4 regions of the Streptomyces sp. JLYT201 genome follow, and region 1 is predicted to be linked to each of the others. Evidence: riboswitches for the same ligand, from Rfam matches in the RefSeq annotation. Region 1 holds a riboswitch; each other region holds the start of a gene.
What was found. Region 1 has a riboswitch for cobalamin ahead of metE (5-methyltetrahydropteroyltriglutamate--homocysteine S-methyltransferase). Riboswitches for the same ligand answer to the same signal wherever they lie in the genome.
Positions count from the first base shown of each region.

Region 2: linked by a shared signal. The riboswitch ahead of AC5WAM_RS14400 (ribonucleoside-diphosphate reductase subunit alpha) and the one ahead of metE (5-methyltetrahydropteroyltriglutamate--homocysteine S-methyltransferase) in region 1 are both predicted to bind cobalamin.
Region 3: linked by a shared signal. The riboswitch ahead of AC5WAM_RS29855 (ABC transporter substrate-binding protein) and the one ahead of metE (5-methyltetrahydropteroyltriglutamate--homocysteine S-methyltransferase) in region 1 are both predicted to bind cobalamin.
Region 4: linked by a shared signal. The riboswitch ahead of AC5WAM_RS02055 ((2Fe-2S) ferredoxin domain-containing protein) and the one ahead of metE (5-methyltetrahydropteroyltriglutamate--homocysteine S-methyltransferase) in region 1 are both predicted to bind cobalamin.

Region 1 is NZ_CM182551.1:1,150,980-1,155,263, forward strand. It holds gene alaS (alanine--tRNA ligase) at 1-486, opposite strand, end outside; gene AC5WAM_RS04945 (GNAT family N-acetyltransferase) at 507-1,085, opposite strand; gene tsaD (tRNA (adenosine(37)-N6)-threonylcarbamoyltransferase complex transferase subunit TsaD) at 1,085-2,149, opposite strand; cobalamin riboswitch at 2,276-2,492, shown strand; gene metE (5-methyltetrahydropteroyltriglutamate--homocysteine S-methyltransferase) at 2,655-4,284, shown strand, end outside.
Region 2 is NZ_CM182551.1:3,603,006-3,607,289, reverse strand. It holds gene AC5WAM_RS14405 (ribonucleotide-diphosphate reductase subunit beta) at 1-146, opposite strand, end outside; gene AC5WAM_RS14400 (ribonucleoside-diphosphate reductase subunit alpha) at 146-2,557, opposite strand; adenosylcobalamin-variant (AdoCbl-variant) riboswitch at 2,704-2,802, opposite strand; gene AC5WAM_RS14395 (GNAT family N-acetyltransferase) at 2,903-3,400, opposite strand; gene AC5WAM_RS14390 (hypothetical protein) at 3,561-4,196, opposite strand; gene mctP (monocarboxylate uptake permease MctP) at 4,265-4,284, opposite strand, start outside.
Region 3 is NZ_CM182551.1:7,063,456-7,067,739, forward strand. It holds gene AC5WAM_RS29840 (HAD family hydrolase) at 1-1,008, opposite strand, end outside; gene AC5WAM_RS29845 (helix-turn-helix domain-containing protein) at 1,247-2,119, shown strand; gene AC5WAM_RS29850 (VOC family protein) at 2,125-2,571, shown strand; cobalamin riboswitch at 2,595-2,781, shown strand; gene AC5WAM_RS29855 (ABC transporter substrate-binding protein) at 2,931-3,947, shown strand; gene AC5WAM_RS29860 (FecCD family ABC transporter permease) at 3,944-4,284, shown strand, end outside.
Region 4 is NZ_CM182551.1:509,519-513,802, reverse strand. It holds gene AC5WAM_RS02065 (MFS transporter) at 1-734, shown strand, start outside; gene AC5WAM_RS02060 (cytochrome P450 family protein) at 990-2,210, shown strand; cobalamin riboswitch at 2,291-2,412, shown strand; gene AC5WAM_RS02055 ((2Fe-2S) ferredoxin domain-containing protein) at 2,476-2,883, shown strand; gene AC5WAM_RS02050 (cobalamin-binding protein) at 2,912-3,826, opposite strand; gene AC5WAM_RS02045 (SMP-30/gluconolactonase/LRE family protein) at 3,963-4,284, shown strand, end outside.

The sequences.
Region 1 (4,284 bases):
CATGTGCCAGAAGTTGTCCTCGTCGCCGCGCGCCACGATCCGCTCGTCGGGCAGCTCCGCGAGCCGCCGCCACAGGGCGCGCGCCTCGGTGTCGGAGTGGTGCACGGTGACCCAGATCCGGGCCGGGTCGAGGCCGTAGCCGCCGTCGGCGACGGGGCGGGTGCTCAGCTCCCAGGCGTAGGCGATGGCCTCCTCCTTGAAGTAGTCGCCGAAGGAGAAGTTGCCGTTCATCTGGAAGAACGAGCCGTGCCGGGTGGTCTTGCCCACCTCCTCGATGTCGAGGGTGCGCACGCACTTCTGCACGCTGGTGGCGCGCGGCCACGGCGGTGCCACCTCGCCGGTCAGATACGGCTTGAACGGCACCATGCCCGCGTTGACGAACAGGAGCGTCGGGTCGGGCGTGGGCAGCGGGGCGCTGGGCACCACGGTGTGGCCGCGCTCGGCGAAGAAGTCGAGGAAGCGGGTGCGGATGTCGGCGGTGCGCAAGGCGTGCTCCGGGCGGGGGCTCAGGGTGACAGGGGCGGGGCGGCGGCGGTGCGCGCCGGGTGGTGGGGGCCGAGGAAGACGGCGGTGCCGTGGCCGTCGGGGGCGGGGTGGGTGACCTGCCGCCAGCCGAGCCGCTCGTAGAAGCGGACGGTGGCGTCGGCCCGCACGGACGTGAGCAGCCAGCAGCGGGCGTCGGGCGCGTCGCGCGTGACCGCTTCGAGGAGCGTACGGCCGAGTCCGCGCCCGTGCGCGCCGGGCACGACGGCGAGTTCGTCGACCTCCAGGCCGCCGCACAGCCAGGCGGCGGTGCGCTCGGCGCCGAGCGCGGCGGTGACGCGCGGGTAGGAGCGGGCGTCCGGCAGCGGGGTGCTCGACGTCCAGGCCGTGGCGAAGCCGAGCACCCGCTCGCCGTCGAGGGCGACGGCGCCCGCGAAGCCGGGCCGGGCGGCGTCGGCCGCGAGGCGCGTCAGATACCCGTCGGCCTCGGCGGGCTCCGCGTGCCAGGGCGGCTCGGCGAACGCGGCGGCGTAGACGGCGCGGATGCCCTCGCGGTGGGCGAGCAGGCCGGGGCCCGCGAGGCGGTGCACGACGGCGGCCATCAGGCGGCCCTCGCGACGCGGGCGACGGGGTGCAGCGCGGCGTGCTCAAGGGGCGCCGAGGGGTCGATGGACACGTCGAGGGGTGCGGGCTCGGCGCCCGCGCGCACCAGGAGGTCGCCGACGGCGGCGATCATCGCGCCGTTGTCGGTGCACAGGCCCAGCGGCGGGACGCGCAGGGTGATCCCCGCGGCCCGGCAGCGCTCCTCGGCGAGGGCCCGCACCCGGGAGTTGGCGGCGACGCCGCCGACGACCACGAGCGTGCCCACGCCGTGCGCGGCGCAGGCCGCGACCGCCTTGCGGGTCAGGACGTCGGCGACGGCCTCCTGGAGCGCGGCGGCCCCGTCGGCGACCGGCAGTTCGCGGCCCCGGTGGCTCTCGGCCCAGCGGGCCGCGGCGGTCTTCAGACCGGAGAACGAGAAGGCGTACGGGTCGTCGCGCGGCCCGGTCAGGGGGCGCGGGAAGGCCACCGCGTCCGACGAGCCCGCGCGGGCCGCGCGGTCGACGGCGGGGCCGCCCGGGTAGGGCAGGCCGAAGACGCGGGCCACCTTGTCGAAGCACTCCCCCGCGGCGTCGTCCAGGGTGTCGCCCAGGTGGGTGATGGGGTCCCGGGCGAGGTCGCGCACGAGCAGCAGCGAAGTGTGGCCGCCGGAGACGATGAGGACCACGCACGGGTCCGGCAGCGGCCCGTGCTCCAGGGTGTCGGCGGCGACGTGCCCGGCCAGGTGGTGCACGCCGTACAGCGGTACGTCGAGTGCGTACGCGAGGCCCTTCGCCCCGGCGAGGCCGACCTGGAGGGCGCCGGAGAGGCCCGGCCCGGTCGTCACGGCCACCGCGCCGATGTCGCCGAGCCGCAGCCCCGCCCGGTCGAGGGCGCTGCGGACCACCGGGTTCAGCGCGTGCACGTGGGCGCGGGCGGCGATCTCGGGGACGACGCCGCCGAAGCGGGCGTGCTCGTCCATGCTGGACGCGACGGCGTGCCCGAGCAGCTGCCCGTCCCGCACGAGACCTGCCCCGGTCTCGTCGCACGAAGACTCGATCCCCAGAACGATCCGAGGGGGTGCCATGCGTGTACTCCCGCTTCTTCCGCGTGCCGACCGGCCCAGCTAATGCGGCTCCATAGTAATTGCAATCAATATGCAATAAGCCGCGCCTGTCGTCTTCCCCCCTCCCCCGGACAGGGGTTCATCACCTACGCTTGCGGCGCGACTGGTTCGTCCTGCCCGCCAGGCAGTGGCGTCGTAAGAGGGAACCCGGTGGAAATCCGGGACTGCCCCGCAGCGGTGAGTGGGAACGACCGCCGTCATACGCACTGGGTCCGGCACGGACCCGGGAAGCGACGGCCAGTAGGTGACCTCCTCGGAGGTCTCGCCCGCGAGTCCGAAGACCTGCCCGTTGCCCGTGCGCGCCCCGGCGTGCGCGGCTCACCGGTGACCTCGTGGGCGGGTCGGCGTACACATCGGGCACAGGCGCGCGGCCATCGACGGCCGTGGCCGGTCGGCCGGTCTGTTGCTCCTTCGCGCTCCCGATCGTCCCGGGACCCACACGACATTGCTCGCGAAGGAGAGTTCTGTGACAGACAAGTCCGCAGCCGCGGCGGCACGGGCCACCGTGTACGGCTACCCCCGCCAGGGCGCAGACCGGGAGTTGAAGAAGGCCGTCGAGGGCTACTGGAAGGGCCGCGTCAGCGCTGCGGGCCTGCGGGAGACGGCGGCCCTACTGCGCCGCACGAACTGGGAGCAGCTCGCGGACGCCGGTGTCCACGAGGTGCCGACCGGCGACTTCTCGTACTACGACCACGTCCTGGACACGAGCGTGATGGTCGGCGCGATCCCCGCGCGGCACCGCGCCGCCGTCGCGGCGGACCCGCTGGACGGCTACTTCGCGATGGCCCGGGGCACCGCGGAGGTGGCGCCCCTCGAAATGACCAAGTGGTTCGACACCAACTACCACTACCTGGTGCCGGAGCTGGGCCCGGACACCGTGTTCGCGGCGGACGCGACGAAGCAGGTCGCCGAGGTGAAGGAGGCGCTCGCGCTCGGCCTCGCCGCGCGCCCCGTGCTCGTCGGCCCGGTCACCTATCTGCTGCTCGCCAAGCCCGCGCCGGACGTCGATCCGGGCTTCGAGCCGCTGACCCTCCTGGACCGGCTGCTTCCGGTGTACGCGGAGGTCCTCGCCGATCTGCGGGCGGCGGGCGCCGCCTGGGTGCAGCTGGACGAGCCCGCGCTCGTGCAGGACCGCACGCCCGCCGACCTGAACGCGGCGGCCCGCACCTACCGCGACCTGGGCGCGCTCGACGACCGTCCGAAGCTGCTCGTCGCCTCCTACTTCGACCGGCTCGGCGAGGCGCTCCCCGTGCTCGCCAAGGCGCCCGTGGACGGGCTGGCCGTCGACTTCACGGGGCCCGCCGCCGCCAACCTGGACGACCTCGCGCGGGCGGGCGGCCTGCCCGGCAAGCGCCTGGTCGCGGGGGTCGTCGACGGGCGCAACATCTGGATCAACAACCTGGAGAAGTCCCTCAGCACCCTCGGCACCCTGCTCGGGCTCGCCGACCGCGTGGACGTCGCCGCCTCCTGCTCCCTGCTGCACGTGCCGCTGGACGCCGCCGTCGAGCGCGACATCGACCCGCAGGTCGCCCGCTGGCTCGCCTTCGCCCGGCAGAAGACGACCGAGCTGGTCACCCTGGCCCGCGGCCTGTCCCAGGGCCCGGACACCATCGCCGCCGAACTCGCCGCGAACCGCGCCGACCTGGCGTCGCGCGCGGGCTCCGCGCTCACCCACGACCCGGCAGTGCGCGCCCGCGCCGCCGCCGCGACCGCCGCCGACGCCCGGCGCGCGCAGCCCTACCCCGAGCGGGCCGCCGCCCAGCGCGCGAGCCTGGGCCTGCCGCTGCTCCCGACGACCACCATCGGCTCGTTCCCGCAGACCACCGAACTGCGGGCGGCCCGCGCCGACCTGCGCGCGGGCCGCATCGACACGGCCCGGTACGAGGAGCGCATCGAGTCCGAGATCCAGGCGGTGCTCTCCTTCCAGGAGAAGGCGGGCATCGACGTCCTGGTGCACGGCGAGCCCGAGCGCAACGACATGGTCCAGTACTTCGCCGAGCAGCTCACCGGCTATCTGGCGACCCGGCACGGCTGGGTCCAGTCGTACGGCACGCGCTATGTGCGGCCGCCGGTGCTCGCCGGGGACATCTCGCGCC
Region 2 (4,284 bases), 2.5 Mb from region 1:
TCCTCCACGGTCCAGGTGTTCTTGATCGCGTCCCGGTAGCGCTCGTAGAAGTCCGGGTAGCGCATCGGGCGGAGCGTCAGCTCGAAGCCCGGGTCGAGCAGGTTCTTCTCACCCGTCGTCGTGGTGTGCTGTTCCGACTGGGACATTACTGGCAGGCCTCGCAGGACTCGGGGTTTTCCAGGGAGCAGGCGATCGCCTCGGGGTCGCTCACCTGCTGGGGGACGGGGGCGGCCGCGGCGGCGGAGCCCCCGGCGGCGCGGGCGATGCGCGTCGCGGGGCGCGAGCGCAGGTAGTACGTGGTCTTGAGGCCCTGCTGCCAGGCGTAGGCGTACATCGAGGAGAGCTTGCCGATGGTCGGCGTCTCCAGGAACAGGTTCAGGGACTGCGACTGGTCGAGGTACGGCGTGCGCGCGGCGGCCATGTCGATCAGTCCGCGCTGCGGGATCTCCCAGGCCGTGCGGTACAGGTTCCGCACGTCGGCGGGCACCCAGGTGAAGCCCTGCACCGAGCCGTTGGACTCGCGCAGCGCCTCACGGGTCTGCGCGTCCCAGACGCCGAGCTTCTTGAGGTCCTGCACCAGGTAGGAGTTCACCTGGAGGAACTCGCCGGACAGCGTCTCGCGCTTGAAGAGGTTGGAGACCTGCGGCTCGATGCACTCGTAGACGCCCGCGATGGACGCGATGGTGGCCGTCGGGGCGATGGCGAGGAGCAGCGAGTTGCGCATGCCGACCTTGCCGATGCGGGCCCGCAGGGCCTCCCAGCGCTCGGGCCAGGCCCGCTCCGTCTCGTAGTGGTCGGGGTGCAGGACGCCGCGCGCCGTGCGGGTCTTCTCCCAGGCGGGCAGCGGCCCGTGGCGCTCGGCGAGGTCCGCGGACGCCTCGTACGCGGCGAGCATGATCCGCTCGGCGATCCGCGTGGACAGCGCCTTGGCCTCGGGGGAGTCGAAGGGCAGCCGCAGCTGGAAGAAGACGTCCTGCAGGCCCATGGCGCCGAGGCCCACCGGGCGCCACTTGGCGTTGGACTTCCCGGCCTGCTCGGTCGGGTAGAAGTTGATGTCGACGACGCGGTCGAGGAACGTCACGGCGGTGCGGACGGTGGCGTCCAGGCGCTCCCAGTCGATGTCGCCGTCCGCCACGAAGGCCCCGAGGTTCACCGAGCCGAGGTTGCACACGGCCGTCTCGCCGTCGTCCGTGACCTCCAGGATCTCCGTGCACAGATTGGAGGAGTGCACGGTGTGGCCGGGCTCGGCGGTCTGGTTGGCGGTGCGGTTGGAGGCGTCCTTGAAGGTCATCCAGCCGTTGCCGGTCTGCGCGAGGGTGCGCATCATGCGGCCGTACAGATCGCGGGCGGGCATGGTCTTCTGCGCCAGGCCCTTGGCCTCGGCCGCGCGGTAGGCCGTGTCGAACTCCTCGCCCCACAGGTCGACGAGCTCGGGCACGTCGGCGGGGGAGAACAGCGACCACTCCTGGTCGGCGGCGACCCGGCGCATGAACTCGTCCGGGATCCAGTGCGCCAGGTTCAGGTTGTGGGTGCGCCGGGCGTCCTCGCCGGTGTTGTCCCGCAGCTCCAGGAACTCCTCGATGTCGGAGTGCCAGGTCTCCAGGTAGACGGCGGCGGCGCCCTTGCGGCGGCCGCCCTGGTTCACGGCGGCGACGGAGGCGTCGAGCGTCTTCAGGAACGGCACGATGCCGTTCGAGTGGCCGTTCGTGCCGCGGATCAGCGAACCGCGCGAGCGGATGCGGGAGTACGACAGACCGATGCCGCCCGCGTGCTTCGACAGACGCGCCACCTGGTGGTAGCGGTCGTAGATGGAGTCCAGCTCGTCGAGCGGCGAGTCGAGCAGGTAGCAGCTCGACATCTGCGGGTGGCGGGTGCCGGAGTTGAAGAGCGTCGGCGACGACGGCAGGTAGTCGAGGCGGCTCATCAGGCCGTACAGCGCGGCGACCTCGTCGAGGGCGTGAGCGGAGTCGTCCTCGGCGAGACCGGCGGCCACGCGCAGCATGAAGTGCTGCGGCGTCTCGATGACCTTGCGGGTGATCGGGTGGCGCAGCAGATAGCGGCTGTGCAGCGTGCGCAGGCCGAAGTAGCCGAAGCGGCGGTCGGCGCCGTCGGCGAGCGCGGCCTCCACGAGGGCGTCCAGACGGGTGCCGTGCAGGGCCGCGAAGGCGGCGGTGCGGTCGGCGATCAGGCCCTCGCGGTGGCCCACCGCGACGGACTCGGAGAACGACGTGACGCCCTGCGAGGCGGCCTCCTCGCGAATGCCGATGCTCAGGAGCCGGGCGGCGAGCCGGGAGTACGCGGGGTCCTCGGAGATGAGCCCGGCGGCCGCCTCGGTGGCGAGCTCCCGCAACTCCGCCTCGTCGGCCTTCGCCGAGCGACCGCGCAGCGCGGCCGCGGCGACGCGTCCGGGGTCGGCGTCGGGAAGGTCGGCGGTGAGGTCGGTCAGGGTGCGCAGCAGGGCGGCGCCGGGCCCGTCGGTGGACGGGGCGGACTGCTCGGCGTGCTGCTGACCGGCTTCGGCCTGCGCTGACGCGGGCTCGGCGGGCGCGATGGTCACGTGGTGCTCTCCCTCGCTCGGCTCTGGGCATCGAGGCAGGCGAAGGCACACGGGCGCGACCGCGCGAGGCGGTACGTACGCCGCGTCCACCAGCCCATGTCCACGAGGCCCGGACGTCTGCACCCGGACCGGGCGGCACGGGTGCGCTGTCGGCAGGTCCTCGGACTTTGTGGGTACGCAAATGCGCACACGTACACCGTTGCGGGACAGTTCCGGACTTCCACCGGATTCCCCTGCGGCGACAGCGAGGACGAGCATACATCTTGTGCCGGGTTTCGGTGGTGCCCCTAGATGTTGTGTCGGAGGTGACCGCTCCCTCACGGGGTGTGGTCGCTCCTCGGCCCGTCAGAGCGTCAACTCGTAGGAGAGGAGCCCCAGACCGGGGACCGGCTCCCAGTCCCGGCGCGGGGCGCGGACGAAGCCGAGCCGCTCGTAGAGCCGCTGGGCCGCGAGCATCGTCGGCTGGGTGGACAGCACGACCGCGGCGCGCCCCGCGGTCCGGGCGCGTTCGACGCAGGCGCGCACCAGGGCCTCGCCCGCGCCCCGGCCGCGCGCCGCGCGCGCGACGGCGAGCATGCGCACCTCCGCCTCGTCCGCGCGCGCGATGTCGGCCATGGGTCCGGCCGCGGGCACGAACGTCACGCCCCCGAGCAGCCGCTCGCCCGCCACCGCGACGAGCACCTCGGCGGCCTCGGCCCGCCCGGCGACATCGCGCAGGTGGTCGCGGTAGCCGCCCTCCTCGGCGCCGAACTCCAGGAAGCCGTCGCGCAGATACGCCTCGACGGTGAGCTCGCCCAGGGCCGCGTACTCGGCGGGCCGCACCCGCCTGATGACCATGTCCATGCGCGGCAGTGTGCCGGAGCGGCGTGCGGGGGGCCGAGGGGGTGCCCGATGGCGTGTCGGCCGGAGCCCCGGGCGGGGTGCCCGGGGGCGTGTCAGCCGGAGCCCCGGGTGGGGTGCCCGGTGCCGTCTCGGCCGGAGCCCCGGGCGGGGCGCCGGTGGGTCAGCCGCCCGCGCCCGGCGGGTCCTGCGGGGCGCCGTCGCCGTTCGGCGGCAGGTCGCCGCGCTCCACGGGGCGGCCCGTGTCGCCGCCGTCCGTGGGCAGGCCCTCGGGGTCGGCCGTCTCGGGCAGGGTCGCGTCGAGTTCGCGGTCGTCGGCGCGGTGGGCGGCCTCGGCGGCGGCGCGCAGCACCTCGCGGCTCACCGCGTCGCGGTCGGCGGCGAGCTGGATGCGCAGCCCGTTCTCCGTGCGGACGTACTCGTGCCGGGAGCCCGTGCGGCGGTACCAGCCCTTGCCGTCCTTCTCGCAGCGCGTGGCGGCGGGCGGGACCGTGCGGCAGTTCCCGTCGGTGACGGTGCCCCGGTCGACGGAGAGCGTGAGCTGCGCGCCGCCCTCGTCCCGTACGTAGGTGGACTGGAAGCCGTAGTCGCCGATCACGCCCACCGACTGGCGGGCCAGCTCGAAGCCGTCGGCCTCCGTCACGTAGACGTGCTCCACGACCGTCTGCGCCGCCTCGGCGCGGGCCTTCAGCTCGGCGCGGTCCGGCGGTGCCGCGCTGTCGAGGCTGTCCGAGCCGCAGCCGGTGAGGGCGAGCGGCGCGAGGAGCAGGGCCGGGAGGAGGCGGCGGGAACGTCTCATGCGCACATCCTTTCGCATGCGTCCGCCGCCGTGCCCCGCCCGGCCCTGTGGGTCCGTAGCGCCTCGGCTCAGTGGCCCGCCCCCACCT
Region 3 (4,284 bases), 5.9 Mb from region 1:
GCGGTTGACCCACACGCGTACGCCCCCGTGCCGCACGTCCGCCGAGTGGAAGAGCATCGGCCCGTCGCTCGACGGCGTGTCCCCGGCCACGAGGACGGGCTTCTTCCACTCGTCGATGTACGTGGAGATCGCCGCGGGCTTGCCCTGGTACCAGGTCAGCGGCGCCCACAGGTTCGGCGTCAGCTCGTAGCGGGCGAGCCGCGCCCGGTCCTCGGGCCCGAAGCGGCCCTCGGCGATCTCCTTGCGGGAGCTGGTGACGCGGCCGGTCCTCGGGTCCTTGAGCTGGAGGCCCACGCCGATGACGTTGCGCGGCTTCACCCCGTACCCGTACTTCGGGTCGGCGAGCACCATCCGCACCAGGTCCTCGCTCGCGGCGCTCACCACGTACACCTCGATCCCGTGCGCGCGCAGGGACTTGTACAGCTCCCGCATGCCGGGGGAGAACTCGGGGCGGTGGACCTCGGTCCGCGTCACCTTCCCGTTCTCGTAGTACGTCGCCGGGATCGGCCGGTCGTACGCGAGCAGCTCGTCGACGTACCCCTTGAGCTGCTTCAGCGTGAAGCCGGAGAAGATCTGCGCGGCCCACGGGTAGCAGACCTGGTCGTCGACCTCGCAGAGGCGGGTGTAGTAGCTGTAGAGGCTCTCCTTGTGCGTGGCCGTGTCCTTGAACGGGATGACCTTCAGGGACGGGTCCATCGACCTCCGGGTCAGGACGCCCTTCATCTCCAGGAACGGAAGCAGCGCCTCCTCCAGGTCGTTGCGGTACGTCGTGTTGTCCGCGTCGAAGACGGCGTACGCGCCGTTGTGCGCGTTCTCGGCGATGACCTCGCCGAGTTCGGCGGCCACCGGCTTCGGCCAGTGCGCGAGCCGGACGGGCGCGGCCGACGGGCGCGCCGTGGCCGCGTCCGCGCCCGGCCACAGCGCGCCGCCCGCGAACACCGCCGCCGCGAGCGCCCCCGCGAGTCCGAGGACCGCCCGCTTGCTCCTGCTTCGTGCTCGTACAGCCATGGTGTCCGTTCCTCGGATCCTCGGAGGTGATGCGCCGCCCCGGGCGGAGCGGCGGGACATGCTACGAGCGCGCGGGGCCGATTCCCATGATCGATGTCACGGTGCGTGGCGGGCATGGGACGCGACGCAGCGGGTAGCCGCGGCGGCGCGTGCGAGGCCGTGCCCGCCCCCCCCCGCGAAGCCGTGCCCGGCGCCCGCGAGGCCGTGCCTGGCCCGCACATGCGGTCACAATGGACGCATGGACACCGCCCGCCGCGAGTTCGTCCGCGTCCCGCTCCCGCCCGAGCAGGGCGGCAAGGTCGTGTCCGCCGTGGGCTACCGCACGAGCGGCGAGACGCCGGGCCTGCACCGCGGCCTGCCGTCGCCGTATCTGACGCTGATCTTCTCGCTCGACGGGCCCGTCGTCACCGGCTCCACGGCGGAGCGGGCCACCGGGCCCGACGCCGAGCGCACCGACATCGTCGTGGGCGGTCTGCACCAGAGCCCGGCGTACGTCGTGCAGCCCGAGCACCAGGCGGGCATCCAGCTCGCCGTGCACCCGCTCGCGGCCCGCTCGCTCCTCGGCCTCCCGGCCGCCGAGCTGACGGGACGGCTCGTCACCGACGGCACGGACGTCCTCGGCCGGATCGCCGCCGAGGTCCGCGAGCGGCTGTGCGAGGCCGACGGCTGGGACGAGCGGTTCGCCTGCCTCCACGCCTACTTGGCGCGCCGCGCCGCCGACGCCGGGCGCCTCGCCCCGGTGCGCCCCGAGGTCGCCGAGGCCTGGGCCTGGCTCGCCCGGCACCGGGGCGCGGGCACCCTGCGGGGCCTGGCCGCGCACGTCGCGCTCAGCGAGCGCCGCCTGACGGCCCTCTTCCGCGCCGAGACCGGCGTGACGCCCAAGCAGGCCGCCCGCCTGATGCGCTTCCAGCACGCGAAGGCGCGGGTCGTGCGCGCGGTCGTCGCGGGCGCGCCCGCCGACCTCGCCCGCGTCGCCGCCGACTGCGGCTACTACGACCACTCCCACCTGGTGCGCGACTTCCGCCAGTACACGGGCGCGAGCCCGACCGCCTGGCTGGCCGAGGAGTGCCGGAATATCCAAGCCGGGGGACACCGCGACGGCGAAGACTGAGAGGCATGAACACCACCGAAGCGGTACAGAGCACTCAGAACACCCCGAACCTCCGCGCCCCCGACGTCTGGCCCGCCTTCCAGGCCCACGACGCCCCCGCCCTCATCGACTTCCTCGTCACCACCGTCGGCTTCCTGCGCACCGCCGTGTACGAGGACGGCGGCCGCGTCGCCCACGCCCAGCTCGACTGGCCCGAGGGCGGCGGCGTCATGCTCGGCTCGTACGACCCGGAGTCGGCCGAGTGGTGCCTCAAGCCGGGGACGTTCGGTGCGTACGTCGTCACGGATCACGTCGACGCCCTCCACCGCCGCCTCAAGGAGGCGGGCGTGAAGGTCATCCGCGAGATCGAGGACCAGCCGTACGGCAGCCGCGAGTTCGCCGTCGCGGACCCGGAGGGCAACAAGTGGTCCTTCGGCACCTACCGCGGCGAACCGCGCCCCGAGCAGGGGTGACGTCCGCCCGGCCCGCGGCGGGGTGATAGCTTGCGCACGCCAGTCGCGCCCGCACCAGGGCCAGGGAATCCGGTGGGAATCCGGAACTGACGCGCAGCGGTGAGGGGGACGGGCGGGACCAGCGGCCACTGGATGTCACCGGACATCCGGGAAGGCGGCCCCGCCCGGACGAACCCGAGTCCGAAGACCTGCTGGCACCGCCGACCGCGCGCCGGGCGGCGGGGTTTCGCAGACCAGGCTCCGCGCATGAGCCATGAGACCCGGGAAGTCCTGTGCCCCCTCTCGCCCCTCGCGCACGCCGCGCGCCCGCCCGTCCCCGCAGCGCCGCCCCCGGCGCCCGCACCGCCCCCGGGGCGCGCCTGACCGCGCTGCTCGCGGCGGGCGGCCTGCTCCTGCTCACCGCCTGCGGCGGCGGCTCCGCGAAGCGCCAGGACGAGGGGGCCAAGGCCGCGGGCTACCCGGTGACGGTCACCTCCTGCGGCAAGAAGGCCGAGGTCACGGCCCCGCCGAAGCGGGCGGTCTCCCTCGACCAGGGCTCCACGGAGATCCTGCTCTCCCTCGGCCTCGCCGACCGCATGGCCGGCACCGGCACCTGGACCGACCCGGTCCTGCCCCGCCTGAAGAAGCAGAACGCGAAGGTCGAGCGCCTCGCCGACCGCTACCCGTCCCTGGAGAAGGTCCTCTCCAAGGAGCCGGACTTCGTCAGCGCGTCGTTCCTCTACACCGTCGGCAAGGGCGGCGTCGCCGACCGCGCCAAGTTCACCGAGCTCGGCGTCCCCGTCTACGTCTCGCCCACCGACTGCGCGGGCAAGGACAACGGCGGCGACGGCGACGGCACCCGCACCAAGACGCTCACCATGGACACCGTCTACGGCGAGATCCGCGACCTGGCCCGGGTCTTCCACGTCCAGGCGCGCGGCGAGCGCCTCGTCGCGGACCTCAAGTCCCGCGTGACCAGGGCGAAGCAGACGCTCAAGGCGTCCGACGCGTCCGTCCTGTACTGGTTCTCCGACTCCAAGGCGCCCTACATCGCGGGCTGCTGCGGCGCGCCCGGCGTCATCACCCGCGCCCTCGGCGTCCGCAACGTCTTCGCCGACACGCGCGCCGAGTGGCCCCAGATCAACTGGGAGACCGTGGCCGACCGCGACCCGGACGTCCTCGTCATCGGCGACCTCACCCGCAAGGCCCAGTCGGCCGAGAGCGCCCGCCAGAAGATCAGGTTCCTGGAGTCCAACCCCGTCACCAGGAACCTCACGGCCGTGAAGAAGAAGCGGTACGTGCTGCTCAGCGGCCAGGCCCTCAACCCGACGATCCGCACGGTCGACGGCATCGAGCAAGTCGCGGCGGGGCTGCGCGCGTTCGGCCTGGCCCGGTGAGCACGGCCGCACGCGAGCGGGCCCGCGGCGGCCCGCGCCTCCGGTCCGGCGCCTGGCGCGCGGCCCTGCTGTGGGCGGCGGGCCTGGTGGCGCTCCCGCTCTCGGTGGCCGTCGCCGTCACCATCGGCCCGGCCGACATCTCCGTACCGGACGTCTGGGCGGCGGTGGCTGCCCACCTCGGCTGGGGCGAGGCCGAGCTCACCCCGCTGCGCGACGGCATCGTGTGGAACCTGCGCATGCCGCGCACCCTGCTCGCGGGCGTCTGCGGGGCGGGCCTCGCCGTGTGCGGCGCGGTCCTCCAGTCGCTGCTGCGCAATCCGCTCGCCGACCCCTTCGT
Region 4 (4,284 bases), 640 kb from region 1:
CGCTGTGCTGCCTGCTCGCCTGGCCCCTGGTGGGCGGCCTTCCCGACGGGCCGACCACGAGCGGGACCGCGCAGCCCGGGGCGGCCCCGGCGGCGCCCGCCCCGGCCGCCACGCCGAACGACGCGGCCACCCCCTCATGGGTCCTGCTGGGCGGGATCGCGCTGCTGTGGGCCGTCACCCAGGGGGCCTGGGCGTACGCCTCGGTCTTCGGCCGCGAACACACCGGCATGTCGCCCTCGGCCGTGTCGGTGGTCCTCGCCGTCTCCGGTGTCGTGGCCCTCGTCGGCGCCGTGCTCGGCCCCGCCGCCGCCCGCCGCTTCGGCCGCACGCGGTCCCTGGCCGCCTTCATCACGGCACAGGCCCTGTCGATGGCCGCCCTGGTGCTCACCCACGACCCGGTGCTGTTCATCGTCGCGGCCGTCCTGTGGCAGGCCTGCCAACTGGCCGTCCTGGTACAGACCCTCGCGGCCGCCGCGCTCCTCGACCCGAGCGGACGCCTGGTGGCCTCCCTCAGCGGAGCGAGCGCGCTGGGCACCGGCATCGGGCCGCTGGCCGTCGGCGCCGTCCTCGACACGGCGGGCGCCGGAGTGCTCGGCGTCCTGCTGGCCCTCGGCACCTTCGTCGCGTCCCTGCCCCCGTTGCGGATGACGGTCGCCAGCGCCACGGCCGACCGCGCACGGCAGGCGGAACCGGAGACCGAGGCCGAGCCCGCTCCCGCGGCCACGTCGGGCTGAACACCCGTCAGGCCCCGGGCCGGGCACGCCCCCACGGACCGTCGCACGGGCGTCGCGCGCGCTCTTCTCCGGGCTCGCGCGGAACCGTACGATCCAGTGGCCGCTCCGCGTACGCCGCCCCGCACGGCGCCCGCGTACGCCGTGCACGGCGCACACCGCGTGCGGCGCACGGTGCGCACAGCACACGCCCGCGCCACGCCCGTCCCCGCACACGCTCCACGCTCGCTCCCTCGTCGACCCAGCCAGAGGTGACCCGTGGACAGCCAACCCCCTCCCTTCCGCCTCGACGCGAGCGCCGGTGACCTCCACGGCGAGAACCGGAGGCTCCGCGCGATCGGCCCCGCCGTGCGCGTGCGGCTCCCCGGTGGACTGCCCGCCTGGGTCCTCACCCGCCACCAACTCCTCCAGGAACTCCTGGCGGACCCCCGTACGGCAAAGGACCCGGCGCACTGGTCCGCGTTGCGGGCGGGGGAGGTGCCGGAGGGCTGGCCGCTGATCGGCATGGTCACCAACCGCGGCATGACCACCGCCGACGGAGAGGAACACCGCCGGCTGCGCGACCTCGTCGCGCAGGCCTTCACCGCGCGGCGCGTCACCGCGATGCGGCCCCGCGTCGAGGCGATCACCCAGAGCCTCCTCGACGCCCTCGCCGAGGGCGGCACCGATCCCGTGGACCTGCGCCGCCACTTCGCCTATCCGCTGCCCATGGCGGTGATCGGCGACCTCCTCGGCGTGCCCGACGAGCGCTTCGACGACTTCCGGAACCTCTCCGCGAGCCTGACCAGCAGCGTCACCCCGCCCGAAGAGACCCTCGCCACCCAACAACGCCTGCACGCACTCCTCGCCGACCTCGTCGCCGACCGGCGGAAGCGGTCGGGGGAGGACCTGACCAGCCATCTGATCGCCGCGCGCGACGACGGCGACCGGCTCTCGGAGCCGGAGCTGATCGGCACCCTGACCCTGGTCCTCGTCGCGGGCCACGGCACCACCCTCAACCTGATCACCAACGCGACGGCGGCGCTGCTCACCCACCCCGAGCAGCGCGCCGCCGTCACCACCGGGCAACGGCCGTGGGACGCCGTGGTGGAGGAGACCCTGCGGTGGGACCCGCCCGTCGCGCACTTCCCGCTGCGCTACGCCCTCGACGACATCCCCGTCGGAAACGTGGTGATCCCGCGCGGCGAGGCCATCCTCGCCTCGTACGCGGCCGCGGGCCGGGACCCCGACCGATTCGGCCCCGACGCCGAGGAGTTCGATATCGCCCGGCCCCGTCCGAAGCACCTCTCCTTCGGCCACGGCCCGCACTACTGCCTGGGCGCGGGCCTGGCCCGTCTGGAGGCGGGCATCGCGCTGCCGGGCCTGTTCGGGCGGTTCCCGGACATGGAGCTCGCCGTGCCGCGCGCGGAGTTGGTGCCGTTGCCGTCCTTCGTCAGCAACAGCGTCCAGGCCCTGCCGGTGACCCTGTACGGCGGCTGACGAGGTCCCGGAGCGGGACCCCCGGGCAGCTGAGGGCAGTCGGATGGAATGATGACGGACGACAAGGCGACGGCGGTCCGAGGAAGCCGGTGTGAATCCGGCGCGGTCCCGCCACTGTGATCGGCGAGCGCGTCCCGACCGGCCACCGCCCCGCAGGGGGTGGGAAAGCCGGGACGAGCGGCGACCCGAGAGCCAGGAGACTCACGCGGTCGCCTCCTCCGCACAACACCGGGGCGGATCTCCCCGGAGAGAGGCAGGACGCGGCATGCCCGCAAGACCGGCCCGGAAGTCGTCCGGCACCGCAGGAAGTCATGACACGGCCACAGGACCGGCGCCCTGCCGGGTCGTCGTCTGCCGAGACTGCTGCTGCGGCAGTCCGAAGGTGACCGGCGTCGACCACGCCGCACAGACCGCGCGCCTGCGGGCCGAGGCACCCGTACGCGTCTCCGCCTGCCTGGACGTGTGCGACCAGGCCAACGTCATCGTGGTCCAGCCCTCTGCCGAGGGCCGGGCGGCCGGTGCCCGGCCGGTGTGGCTCGGCCTGGTCAACGACGCGGACGCGACCGAGGACATCGTCGCCTGGGTCCGCGCCGGGGGCCCCGGCGTCGCTCCGCGGCCGGAGATCCTCGACCTGTACGCCTTCACCCCGCCGCGACGCCGCGCGGTGTCCTGAACCACCGCGCCGGGGCGGCGCGCCCGGGTCAGGGCAGCGGGCGCGCCTCGCCCGCGGTCACCGCCGCCCCGGCGCCCACCCCGTGCAGGACGTGGGCCAGCACCTCCGCCCCGCGGACCACGCGCGGCCCCGGCCGGTTGAAGTACGCGGGCCCGTCCAGGACCCAGACGCGCCCCGACCGGACGGCGAGCAGTTTCGACCAGCCGGGCAGCCGGGTGAGCAGGCCCGTCTCGCGCAGCGTCCGCTCGGGCGGAAAGCCGCAGGGCAGCACGAGCAGCACGTCGGGCCGGGCCGCGCGCACCGCGTCCCACGTCATGGGCCCGGTGTGCTCGCCGGGCCCGGCGAGGAGCGGCTCGCCCCCGGCGGCGGCGATCTGCTCGGGCACCCAGTGCCCGGCCGGCCACAGCGGATCCAGCCACTCGATCGCGACCACCCGGGGCCGCGCACGCCCCGCGGTCAGGGCGCGCACCCGGTCGAGGCGGGCGCGCAGCTCGTCCCGGCGCGACGCGGCGCGCCCCCGCACCCCGAGCACGGCCCCGACCGTGACCAGACAGTCCAGCACGTCGTCGAGGGTGCGCGGCTCCAGGCTCAGGACGCGGGTGTCCGCGTCCAGGAGCCGCACGGTGCGGCTGACCCGCTCGTACGAGACCGCGCAGACGTCGCACAGGTCCTGGGTGAGGACCACATCGGGGCGCAGGGCCGCGAGCGCCTCGGTGTCGAGGGAGTACAGCGAGGACCCGGAGTGCGCCGACCCGCCCACCGCGTCGGAGATCTCACGGCTGCTCAAGGCGTCCTGGTCCAGATCGGCACCGGTCACCACGGGGACGGCCGCCGCCTCCCGGGGCGGCCAGTCGCACTCGTGGGTGCGCCCGACGAGCCCCTCCAGCAGGCCGAGTTCGGCGACGACGTCGGTGGCGGCGGGGAGCAGGGACACGATGCGCATGTGCCGACCCTACGGCGTGCGCCGCCGCCCGCGCCCGCCACCGGTGTGCCCGAGCCGACACCTCCAGACGGTGGTGCTCGCCGCTCCCGGAGCTGATACTTCGCCCGGCACACGACCCGACGACGGAGGAGAACCGATGACGTTGAAGGTGAGCCGGAGGCCGCGCGGAGTGTTGCGCGGGCCGGGCCGCGGCATCGCGTCGCTGGCCCTGCTGGCCGCGGCCGCGGGTGTGCTCGCACCCGCCCCCGCGTCCGCGGCACCGGCCTGTGCCGCCCCGGGGCGGGGAGCGCCGGTCCAGGTGGCGCGCATCCCCGACTGGGTCGAGTCGATCGTCGTGGACGAGCGCGGGCGGATGTTCGCCACCGCGTACTTCACCGGCCGCGTCTACCGGATCGACGCGCCGGGCCGCACCCCCGTACCCCTCACCGGCGACGTGGGAGCGAACGGCGGGATCGTCG